One region of the Streptomyces sp. NBC_00388 genome, then DNA from elsewhere that is predicted to be linked to it. Evidence: riboswitches for the same ligand, from Rfam matches in the RefSeq annotation. Region 1 holds a riboswitch; each other region holds the start of a gene.

What was found. A riboswitch is a leader RNA that binds a small molecule or an ion and turns the genes downstream of it on or off. The one in region 1 is predicted to bind cyclic di-AMP.
Region 2: it holds a riboswitch for cyclic di-AMP, as region 1 does, so the genes downstream of both, OG917_RS26120 (M23 family metallopeptidase) here and OG917_RS16335 (M23 family metallopeptidase) in region 1, are expected to answer to the same signal.
Region 3: it holds a riboswitch for cyclic di-AMP, as region 1 does, so the genes downstream of both, OG917_RS13675 (transglycosylase family protein) here and OG917_RS16335 (M23 family metallopeptidase) in region 1, are expected to answer to the same signal.

The regions. Positions count from the first base shown of each region.
Region 1 covers NZ_CP107948.1:3,615,912-3,619,178, forward strand. The annotation lists gene OG917_RS16330 (aldo/keto reductase) at 1-578, opposite strand, end outside; gene OG917_RS16335 (M23 family metallopeptidase) at 892-1,953, opposite strand; cyclic di-AMP (ydaO/yuaA leader) riboswitch at 1,965-2,105, opposite strand; gene OG917_RS16340 (PP2C family protein-serine/threonine phosphatase) at 2,331-3,267, opposite strand, start outside.
Region 2 covers NZ_CP107948.1:5,836,185-5,839,451, forward strand. The annotation lists gene OG917_RS26110 (M16 family metallopeptidase) at 1-181, shown strand, start outside; gene OG917_RS26115 (M16 family metallopeptidase) at 202-1,569, shown strand; cyclic di-AMP (ydaO/yuaA leader) riboswitch at 1,801-1,960, shown strand; gene OG917_RS26120 (M23 family metallopeptidase) at 1,973-2,755, shown strand; gene OG917_RS26125 (GntR family transcriptional regulator) at 2,972-3,267, shown strand, end outside.
Region 3 covers NZ_CP107948.1:3,024,106-3,027,372, reverse strand. The annotation lists gene OG917_RS13680 (LysM peptidoglycan-binding domain-containing protein) at 1-727, shown strand, start outside; cyclic di-AMP (ydaO/yuaA leader) riboswitch at 985-1,171, shown strand; gene OG917_RS13675 (transglycosylase family protein) at 1,175-1,873, shown strand; gene eno (phosphopyruvate hydratase) at 2,157-3,267, shown strand, end outside.

The sequences.
Region 1 (3,267 bases):
TCGTACGTGTCGCGGGAGACGAGGTTGTAGTGCGGCTGGAGGGCGACGTACCTGGCGAGCCCCTCGGCCTCGGAGAACGCCAGGGAGGCTTCGAGCCGCTCGGCGCTCAGATTGGATGCGGCGATGGCGCGTACCTTGCCGGCCTTCACCAGGTCGTCGAGGGCCGTGATGATCTCCTCGACCGGGACGGAGACATCGTCGAAGTGCGTGTAGTAGAGGTCGATGTGGTCGGTGCGCAGCCGCTGGAGCGACGCGTCGGCCGCGGCCTTGATGTTCGCCGCGGAGAGCCCCTTGTACTGGGGGTGTGCGCCGACCTTGGTGGCGATCACCACGTCGGAGCGGTTCCCCCGGGCGGCCACCCAGTTGCCGATGACCGTCTCGGACTCGCCCCCCTCATTGCCGGGCACCCACGACGAGTAGGTGTCCGCGGTGTCGATGAAGTTGCCCCCGGCCGCGGTGTAGGCGTCGAGCACGGCGAAGGACTGTTCCTCGTCGGCGCTCCAGCCGAAGACGTTGCCGCCGAGGGAGAGCGGGAAGACCTTGAGGTCGGATGAGCCGAGTGCGCGCAGAGAAGTCATACCGTGATCAACCCCCGGGCGGCTCCGCACTATTCCGGCGGACCGTCCGGACGGGTGGGACCGGCCACGGCGGGACGGCGGACACGGCCGGACGCCGGACACGTCGAACCGGCAGTCCTGGCGTCGGGGGGGTGCCGTCAGGACTGCCGGAGCTGGGGAAGACGTACGTTCAACTGCCCGTACGCCCCTGTGCGGGGCCGCACGAGTACGCCGACCGGGTGCGCCCCTGTGCGGGCCGCGTACCGGGCGCAGCCGGGATCCGGACACCGTGTGCGGGACCGGGCCGCGCGGCGTCCGGTCCCGTACCGGCTCCCTACGGGGTGAGGCCCTTGCCCTGGAGCCAGGTCATCGGGTCGATCGGGTCGCCGCCGCCGGGGCGGACCTCCAGGTGCACATGCGGCCCCGTGACGTTGCCGGTGGCGCCGACGCGGCCGATGACCTCGCCGGTGCTGACCTTCTGGCCGGCGCTGACGGAGAGGGAGGACTGGTGGCAGAACCACAGCTCGGTGCCGTCGTCGAGGGTGAGGACCGTGCGGTAACCGTAAGCCCCGGCCCAGCCCGCCGACTTGACCGTGCCGCTGTGCACGGCCTTGATCGGGGTGCCCGTCGGGGCCGCGAAGTCCAGGCCGGTGTGGTGGCCCGAGGACCACATCGAACCGCCGTCGTTGAACCGCGAGGTGAGGGTGTACGAGGAGACGGGGAGCGAGTAGCTCGCCGCCAGCTTGGCGAGCCGCTCCTTCTCGGCCTTCGCCTTGGCCTCCGCCTCGGCCTTCTGCTTGGCCGCCTTCTCCTTGGCCGCTGCCTCGTCCTGCTTCCTGGCCGCCTCCGCCGACGCCTTCTCGGCCGCTGCCTTCTCGGCTGCCGCCTTGGCCTCGTCCTCGACCGCGCCCTGCTGCTGCTCGGCCTGCTGGAGTATCCGGGCGCGCAGTGCCTCGCCCGCGTCCGCACCGCCCTTGCCGGTGGCCGCGGAAGTGGTGAGCGCCGCGTTGGTGGCGTCCGCCGCCGTACTCCCGTGGTCCGGCGAGCCGCCGAGGTCGGAGAGCAGCGTCCCCACACCGGGCAGCGATTCGGCCTCGGGCAGCTTGTCCTTCACGGACTGCGGGAGGTCGGGGAGGGAGATGGCGACCGGCGGCTTGCTCTGGGCGCTGGCCATGCCGCCCGCGCCGACGGCTGCGATCACGCCGACGCCGAGCACCGTCGAGCTGCGGGCGAGACCGCCACGCTGCTTGGCGACCCGGTGTTTGCCGCGGACCGGACGGAGGGAATCCTCGGTGGGGTTCCACTCGTCGAACGAACCGCCGTCCTCACCGCCGAAACCGAGAGCATCGTCGTTCGGGAAGTAAAGCGTTTCGGGGGCAGGGTTGTTGGACGCCACGGAGGCGCACTCCTTTCCTTCCTTACCGCCTACCGGGTTAGCTGACGGGTTCGGAGCAGGAAGGTCTCCTACGGGCGTCCCTTACGGAGCAGCCCGATTCACCCCAATTGGTGGTTCCCCGGTTCCCTTGCGGGATTCGGCGCGTGCGCACGGTGCCGCCTCTTGCGACGACTGGGACAACCGCGCTGCGTTATCGAACGTTAATAGACGCGAGGGCTGGATTCCAAGCTGTTCCGACTGATCGTTAACGGCCCTGGCCTGCGCTTTTCACCGCATATAGGGGCATATTCGGGCGACCTGACCTGCCCTCAGAAGCCGCCGGGAAACATCCATCTCCTGAAAGTGCGTCAACTGTTATGCGGAGGGGTGCCCTTCGGCTACGGATTGTGCCGGTCGCGGTGGATGATCTCCACCGTTCTGCGCCGGTACGGCTGCCCCCGGAGCGGGCGGCCCACCGCGAGGAGCGCCATGTCGTCCGTGGTGTGCCCGCCCGTGTGGAGCCGCACGTCGTCGGTCACCGCCGTCAGCAGCTCTTCGGGCCCCGGAAAGATCCGGCCGCGCAGCCGTTCCTTCGGTTCGTAGAAGGTGCCTTCCGCGTTCCGTGCCTCGGACAGCCCGTCGGTGTAGAGCAGCAGCGTGGCCCCCGGCGGGAACTCCGTCTCGTCGGCCCGGTCCGGCCAGGCCGCCAGATCGGCCAGCCCCAGCGGCAGCGCGGGATCGGTCGGCGCCAGGACGTGGATGCCCCCGTCCGCGTACAGCAGCAGCGGCTCGGGGTGGCCCCGGTTGAGCAGGCGGATCACTCCCTGCTCGCGCGGGATCTCGGCGAGAGCCGCCGTGGTGAAGCCCTCGAAGGCGTCGAGCCCCTCGCGGCGCACCCCCTCACGGGTCAGCGCATGCTCCAGCCGCTGCGCGACCCGCTCGATCGTGACCTCCTGCTCGGCGGCCTCCCGGAAGGCCCCGATCACCACGGCCACGGCCTCGACGGCGCCCAGCCCCTTACCCCGCACGTCGCCCACCACAAGGCGGACCCCGTACGGGGTGTCCTGCACGGCGAAGAGATCGCCGCCGATGAAGGTCCCCGCCTGCGCCGCCTCGTACCGTGCCGCGATGTGCAGCCCGGCGATCCGTTCGGCGGGCACCGGCAGCACGGCACGCTGCGCCGTCTCCGCCACCACCCGCGCCGACGCGAGCTCCTCGCCGCTGAGCCGGATCACCCGGTTGATGAGAAGCGCGACTACGGACACGGTGATGACCGTGATCAGCTCGGTGATCGCCGAGCCCTGCTCCGAGGTGTCGTCGTAGACGTGCAGCCCC
Region 2 (3,267 bases), 2.2 Mb from region 1:
CCGGGTGCTGGACATCACCGCCGGCGAGGTGCAGGAGATCGCCGCGGCGCGGCTGCGCCCCGACAACAGGGCCGTGCTGGTGTACGAGCCCGTCGCCGCCGATGAGCCCGAGGAGACGGGCGCGGACGTCGTGTCCGACGACGCCTCCGCCACCACCGAGACCACCGAGGCGGACCAGTGACCGACCCCGCGGCCGTGACGATGACCTTCCACCCCCAGCCCCAGGCGGGCGCCCCCAGGCCCTGGGCCTTCCCGGCACCCGAGCGCTCCACCCTGCCCAACGGCCTGACGGTGCTGCGCTGCCACCGGCCCGGACAGCAGGTCGTCGCCGTCGAGATCAGTCTCGACGCCCCGCTGGACGCCGAGCCCGAGGGGCTCGACGGCATCGCCACCATCATGGCGAGGGCCCTCTCCGAGGGGACCGACAAGCACAGCGCCGAGGAGTTCGCCGCGGAGCTGGAGCGCTGCGGTGCCACGCTCGACGCGCACGCGGACCACCCCGGTGTCCGGGTCTCCCTCGAAGTGCCGGTCTCCCGGCTGCCCAAGGCGCTCGGCCTGCTCGCCGACGCACTGCGGGCGCCCGCCTTCGCCGCGAGCGAGGTCGAGCGGATCGTGGGCAACCGGCTGGACGAGATCCCGCACGAGCTCGCCAACCCGGCGCGCCGGGCGGCCAAGCAGCTCTCCAAGGAGCTGTTCCCGGCGACCGCGCGCATGTCGCGCCCGCGCCAGGGCACCGAGGAGACGGTGGCGCGTATCGACGCGGCCGCGGTCCGCGCCTTCTACGACGCGTACGTCCGGCCGGCGACAGCGACCGCCGTGGTCGTCGGCGATCTGGCGGAGACCGACCTGGACGCCGTGCTCGCCGAGAGCCTCGGCGAGTGGAAGGGCAACGCGGGCACGCCCCGCCCGGTGCCCCCGATCACCGCGGACGACACCGGCCGGGTGGTCGTGGTGGACCGCCCCGGAGCGGTCCAGACGCAGGTGCTGATCGGCCGGATCGGCGCCGACCGGCACGACCGTGTCTGGCCCGCCCAGGTCCTCGGCACCTACTGCCTGGGCGGCACGCTCACCTCCCGCCTGGACCGTGTCCTGCGCGAGGAGAAGGGCTACACCTACGGGGTGCGGGCGTTCAGCCAGGTGCTCCGCTCCGCGCCTGACGGAACCGGTGCGGCCATGCTCGCCATCAGTGGTTCCGTCGACACCGAGTCGACCGGGCCCGCGCTCGACGACCTCTGGAAGGTGCTCAGGACGCTTGCCGCGGGCGGGCTGACCGACGCCGAGCGGGATGTCGCCGTACAGAATCTGGTGGGCGTCGCTCCGCTGAAGTACGAGACGGCAGCCGCGGTCGCGGCCACGCTCGCCGATCAGGTCGAGCAGCATCTGCCGGACGACTTCCAGGCGCAGCTGTACGCGCACCTCGCCGCGACCGGCACGGTCGAGGCGACCGCCGCCGTGGTCAGCGCCTTCCCCGACGACCGGCTCGTGACGGTGCTGGTGGGAGACGCGGCGCAGATCGCGGAGCCGGTCAGGGCGCTCGGCATCGGCGAGGTGACGGTGGTCGCGAGCTGACGCCCCGGTAGCTCCCTGTTCCGGGCGGTCCGGGCGGTCCGGGCGGCCCGGGCGGCCCGTGCGGACAGGCCGGGGGTCCCGGTGGACAGCACGTCCACCGGGACCCCTGCCCGTCCCGGCCGGTGCGGCTGTGGGATGTGCGACAAAATCCGCTGTCCGTTTGGCGCGGCCCGCACCGACCACTTACCGTCGCACTCGCTGTCCGCCGGACACAGCCGCAACCGCGGCGCCGGGCAGCGATCGCCGAGTCCCCGTCAGGCGCGAGCCTGGGGAGCCGGGGACCCACTCAGTCCCTGGGGTGAATCGGGGCCGCTCCGCAGGGGCGGGCCCGTAGGAGACCTTCCTGCTCCGAACCCGTCAGCTAACCCGGTAGGCGAGAGGGAAGGAAAGGACCAGCCCCTTCATGGCGTTCAGCCGCCCTACCGGTAAGCACCGTGCCCCGAACCGCCTGACTCGCAGGACCGCGGGCGTCGCCGGAGTCGCCACGCTCGCCACGGCAGGTGTCATCGGCACCCTCGCCTCGCCCGCGATGGCCGACGGCCCGAGGACCCCCAGCGCGCAGGAGGCCCGCCTCGACCGGACCATCCTCGTCGGTGACACGGTCGCCGACCGGATAGCGGCCCAGGTGACCGCTCAGGAGCACGAGGCCGCCGTCGCGAAGGCGAAGGCGAAGGCCGAGGCGAAAGCGAAGGCCGTCGCCAGGGCGAAGGCCGAGCGGGAGCGCGAGGCGAAGGCGGCGAAGGAGCGCGCGGCCCGGGCCGCGGCCCGCAAGCGCCTCAACGCCTTCGTCCCCCCGGTGGCCGGCTCGTACGTCTCCACCGGCTACAAGACCGGTGGCAGCCTCTGGTCGTCCGGCAGCCACACCGGCATCGACTTCCACGCCGCGAGCGGCACCCCGGTCCACGCCGTCGGCGCGGGCACGGTCGTGGAGGCCGGCTGGGGCGGCGCCTACGGCAACAACATCGTCATCAGGATGCACGACGGCACGTACACGCAGTACGGCCATCTCTCCTCCATCGGTGTCTCGGTCGGCCAGGCCGTCACGTCGGACCAGCAGATCGCACTCTCCGGTGCCACCGGCAACGCCACGGGCCCCCACCTCCACTTCGAGGCCCGCACGGGCCCCGACTACGGTTCGGACACCGACCCCGTCGCGTATCTGCGTTCGCACGGCGTCGACGTCTGACCCCCCGCTGTTCTGTGTGGCCCCGGTGCTTCCCGCGCCGGGGCCACACCTGTTCCGTATGTCCGCGCGGATGTTTTTCGTACGTCCGGTTTCCGCATGGCCAAAAGATATCCATGATTTACCGGGGGCCTTCGGGAATTAACCTGGCCTGCCATAGAGTCGCCGCACAGGTGCGGACAGACCGCGGCAGGCGGGCGTCGATGCGGAGGTTCGGTCATGCGCATTCCGGCGCATTCGGTATGCACGGCAATCCGTGACGACATCATCTCGGGGGTGTACGAGCGGGGCGGCCGGCTGACGGAGGAAGTGCTCGCGCGCCGTTACGGCGTCTCCCGAGTGCCTGTCCGTGAGGCCCTGCGGACCCTGGAGTCCGAGGGGTTCGTGGTCACCCGCCGCCATGCGGGCGCCTGTGTCGCCGAACCGACCGAGCGGGAGGCGGCCGATCTGCTGGAGATGCGGATGCTGCTGGAACCGATGGGCGCGGCGCGCGCCGCCCAGCGGCGGACCGAGGC
Region 3 (3,267 bases), 590 kb from region 1:
GGCCGAAGGGGCGAAGCTCTGGGCCAGTTGCGCGGTCATCGCCGGGCTCACGAAGGACGACGCGGCCACGGCCTCCGTCGATCCGGGCGCTCCTGACACGGTGACCCCGGCCCCCGGGAAGCCGTCCGGCGCGGCCACGGACCCGGACGGCGACACGGGTACGGGCGGCGACACGCATACGGGCGGGACGGGGCAGGCGCCGCCGAGCGCGAGTCCGTCGGATTCCCCCTCCGGGTCGTCCGGCTCGCCCTCCCCCTCCGGCACCTCGAAGCCCCCATCCCACGCATCTCCGTCATCCAATCCTTCTTCGGATAGTTCGGGCTCTTCGGGTGATTCGGGCACTTCGCACGGAAGTGCGTCCGGCGCCCCCTCCTCGCGCTCCACCCCGTCGGGCGCGGCCGGTGACGCCGACTCCGCTTCCGGGGGCTCCCCGGCGTCGCCGGGGGCCGGGAGGCACCGGGGCGGCGTGGCCGGCGACGGTGCCGGCGCGAGCCGTGACGAGGCCGGGCGACATGCCTCGCGCGTCGACAGACCCTCCCGCGATGACGCCCGGACGGACGGCAATTACACCGTCCGCGCGGGTGACAATCTCTGGGTCATCGCCAAGGCGCACGATCTGCCCGGCGGATGGCCCGCGCTCTACGCGGCGAACCACGCGACGGTCGGGGGCGATCCGGACTTCATCGTTCCTGGCCAGAGCCTTGATCTCGACCAGAAACAGGGGTAGTTCGAGGCTGTATGTCCGCTTCTGTTCGAGTGAGACATGGCTCTCGTCGGGCCGACTGAATGTCCGGACTGTCCGCCCGGCGCACGCCGCCCCTCACCTGCGAAAACGGAAAAAGCGCGGTCGTAAACCCGTGACTTCCCCGCCGATGGTCATCTTTGAATATCGGTGGGTCCTGTGATTACGGTCAGACCGCTCGCACCGCGGGCCTCTTCGATCGCCACGCCGAATCCTGCCATCGGTCGAGGGGAAGCAGTTGACGCTAAGAAGCGCCGCAGGCAGGAGCGGGGGACCCAGGTAAGTGCCGGGTCCGGCCGTCCGTTCAGAGTCACAGAACGGTACGAACCGGGAACGGCTTGGGGTGAAGCTGTGCGCTAGGTCGCGCAGCCGGGCAACTCATTGGCCCGAACCCGACAGCTCACCTCGTAGGCGTCGGTGAGGAGATTCTTCATGCTGTTTTCCAGCAAGTCCAAGCACCGTCGCCCCTCGAAGGCCGTCCGTATCGCCACGCTCGCCGGTGTCGCCGGTGCCGCTGTGGCCGTGCCGATGATCGGCGCGACCTCTGCCTCTGCTGCTTCGGTCTCCACCTGGGACGCCGTCGCGCAGTGCGAGTCCGGTGGCAACTGGTCCACCAACACCGGCAACGGCTACTACGGCGGCCTCCAGTTCAACAACTCCAGCTGGGCCGCGGCCGGCGGCACGCAGTACGCCCCGCGTGCCGACCTCGCCACCAAGGGCCAGCAGATCGCCACGGCGGAGAAGCTCCTCAAGATGCAGGGCCCGGGTGCCTGGTCCTGCGCCGGCGCCGGCAACCTGAGCAACGACGGTGTCGACCCGGGCGTCTCCACCTCCGGTGGCGGTTCCTCCAGCGCCGGCCAGCAGAGCCACAGCGACCAGCAGGCCGCTTCGCGCAGCGAGGCCCGCAGCAGCGCCCCGGCCGCGCCCAAGCAGGCCGCGCCGAAGCACGCCGCGCCCACCACGATCGAGAAGGGTGACGGCGAGTACAAGGTCAAGTCCGGCGACACCCTCGCCACGATCGCCAAGGCGAAGCACGTCACCGGTGGCTGGAAGAAGGTCTTCGACCTGAACAAGGACATCGTGAAGGACGCCAACCTGATCTACCCGGGTCAGCAGCTCCACCTGAGCTGACAGCAGCTCTCCTCAGCACCCCGGCCCGGCGCGACTCCCCCGTACGCGCCGGGCCGGGGGTCTCTCCGCCGGAGCAGCGCCGCGGTCCGCCCGCCGGTCCGGCAGGGGTGACGATCCGGATAGCATGGGATGGTCTGCTGACTTTCACACCGTCATACGATCTTTTGGACCCTTTTTCATTCAGGGTCCGGGCGCCCTTGCGGGCTGATGGCGCGGAGCCGGTTAGGCTCGTGCCGCAAGACCAAAGTGACCCTGCGCCCATAGCGTCACATTCCAGAAGGAGATGCTAGTGCCGTCCATCGACGTCGTCGTAGCCCGGGAAATCCTGGACTCCCGAGGCAACCCCACGGTCGAGGTCGAGGTCGGCCTCGACGACGGCAGCACGGGTCGTGCCGCCGTTCCGTCCGGCGCCTCCACAGGTGCGTACGAGGCCATCGAGCTCCGCGACGGTGACCCCAACCGCTACCACGGCAAGGGCGTCGAGAAGGCGGTCCTCGCCGTCATCGAGCAGATCGGCCCGGAGCTCGTCGGATACGACGCCACCGAGCAGCGCCTGATCGACCAGGCGATGTTCGACCTGGACGCGACGGAGAACAAGGGCTCGCTCGGCGCCAACGCCATCCTCGGCGTCTCGCTCGCCGTGGCGCACGCCGCATCCGAGGCATCCGACCTCCCGCTCTTCCGCTACCTGGGCGGCCCGAACGCGCACCTGCTGCCCGTTCCGATGATGAACATCCTGAACGGTGGGTCGCACGCCGACTCCAACGTCGACATCCAGGAGTTCATGATCGCCCCGATCGGCGCGGAGTCCTTCTCCGAGGCACTGCGCTGGGGCGCCGAGGTCTACCACACCCTCAAGAAGGTCCTGAACACCAAGGGCCTGTCGACCGGTCTCGGCGACGAGGGCGGCTTCGCGCCGAACCTGGACTCCAACCGCGCTGCCCTCGACCTGATCATCGAGGCCATCAAGGAGGCCGGCTACGCGCCGGGCAAGGACATCGCGCTCGCGCTCGACGTCGCCGCGTCCGAGTTCTACAAGGACGGCAAGTACGAGTTCGAGGGCAAGTCGCGCTCGGCCGCCGAGATGACCGAGTACTACGAGGAGCTCGTCTCCGCGTACCCGCTCGTCTCCATCGAGGACCCGCTGTACGAGGACGACTGGGACGGCTGGAAGGTCATCACCGACCGGCTGGGTGCCAAGGTCCAGATCGTCGGCGACGACCTCTTCGTCACCAACCCGGAGCGCCTGGCCCGCGGCATCGAGGAGGGCTCCGCCAACGCCCTGCTCGTCAAGGTCAACCAGATCGGTTCGCTGACCGAGACCCTGGACGCCGTCGAGCTCGCCCAGCGCAACGGCTTCAAGTGCATGATGTCCCACCGCTCCGGCGAGACCG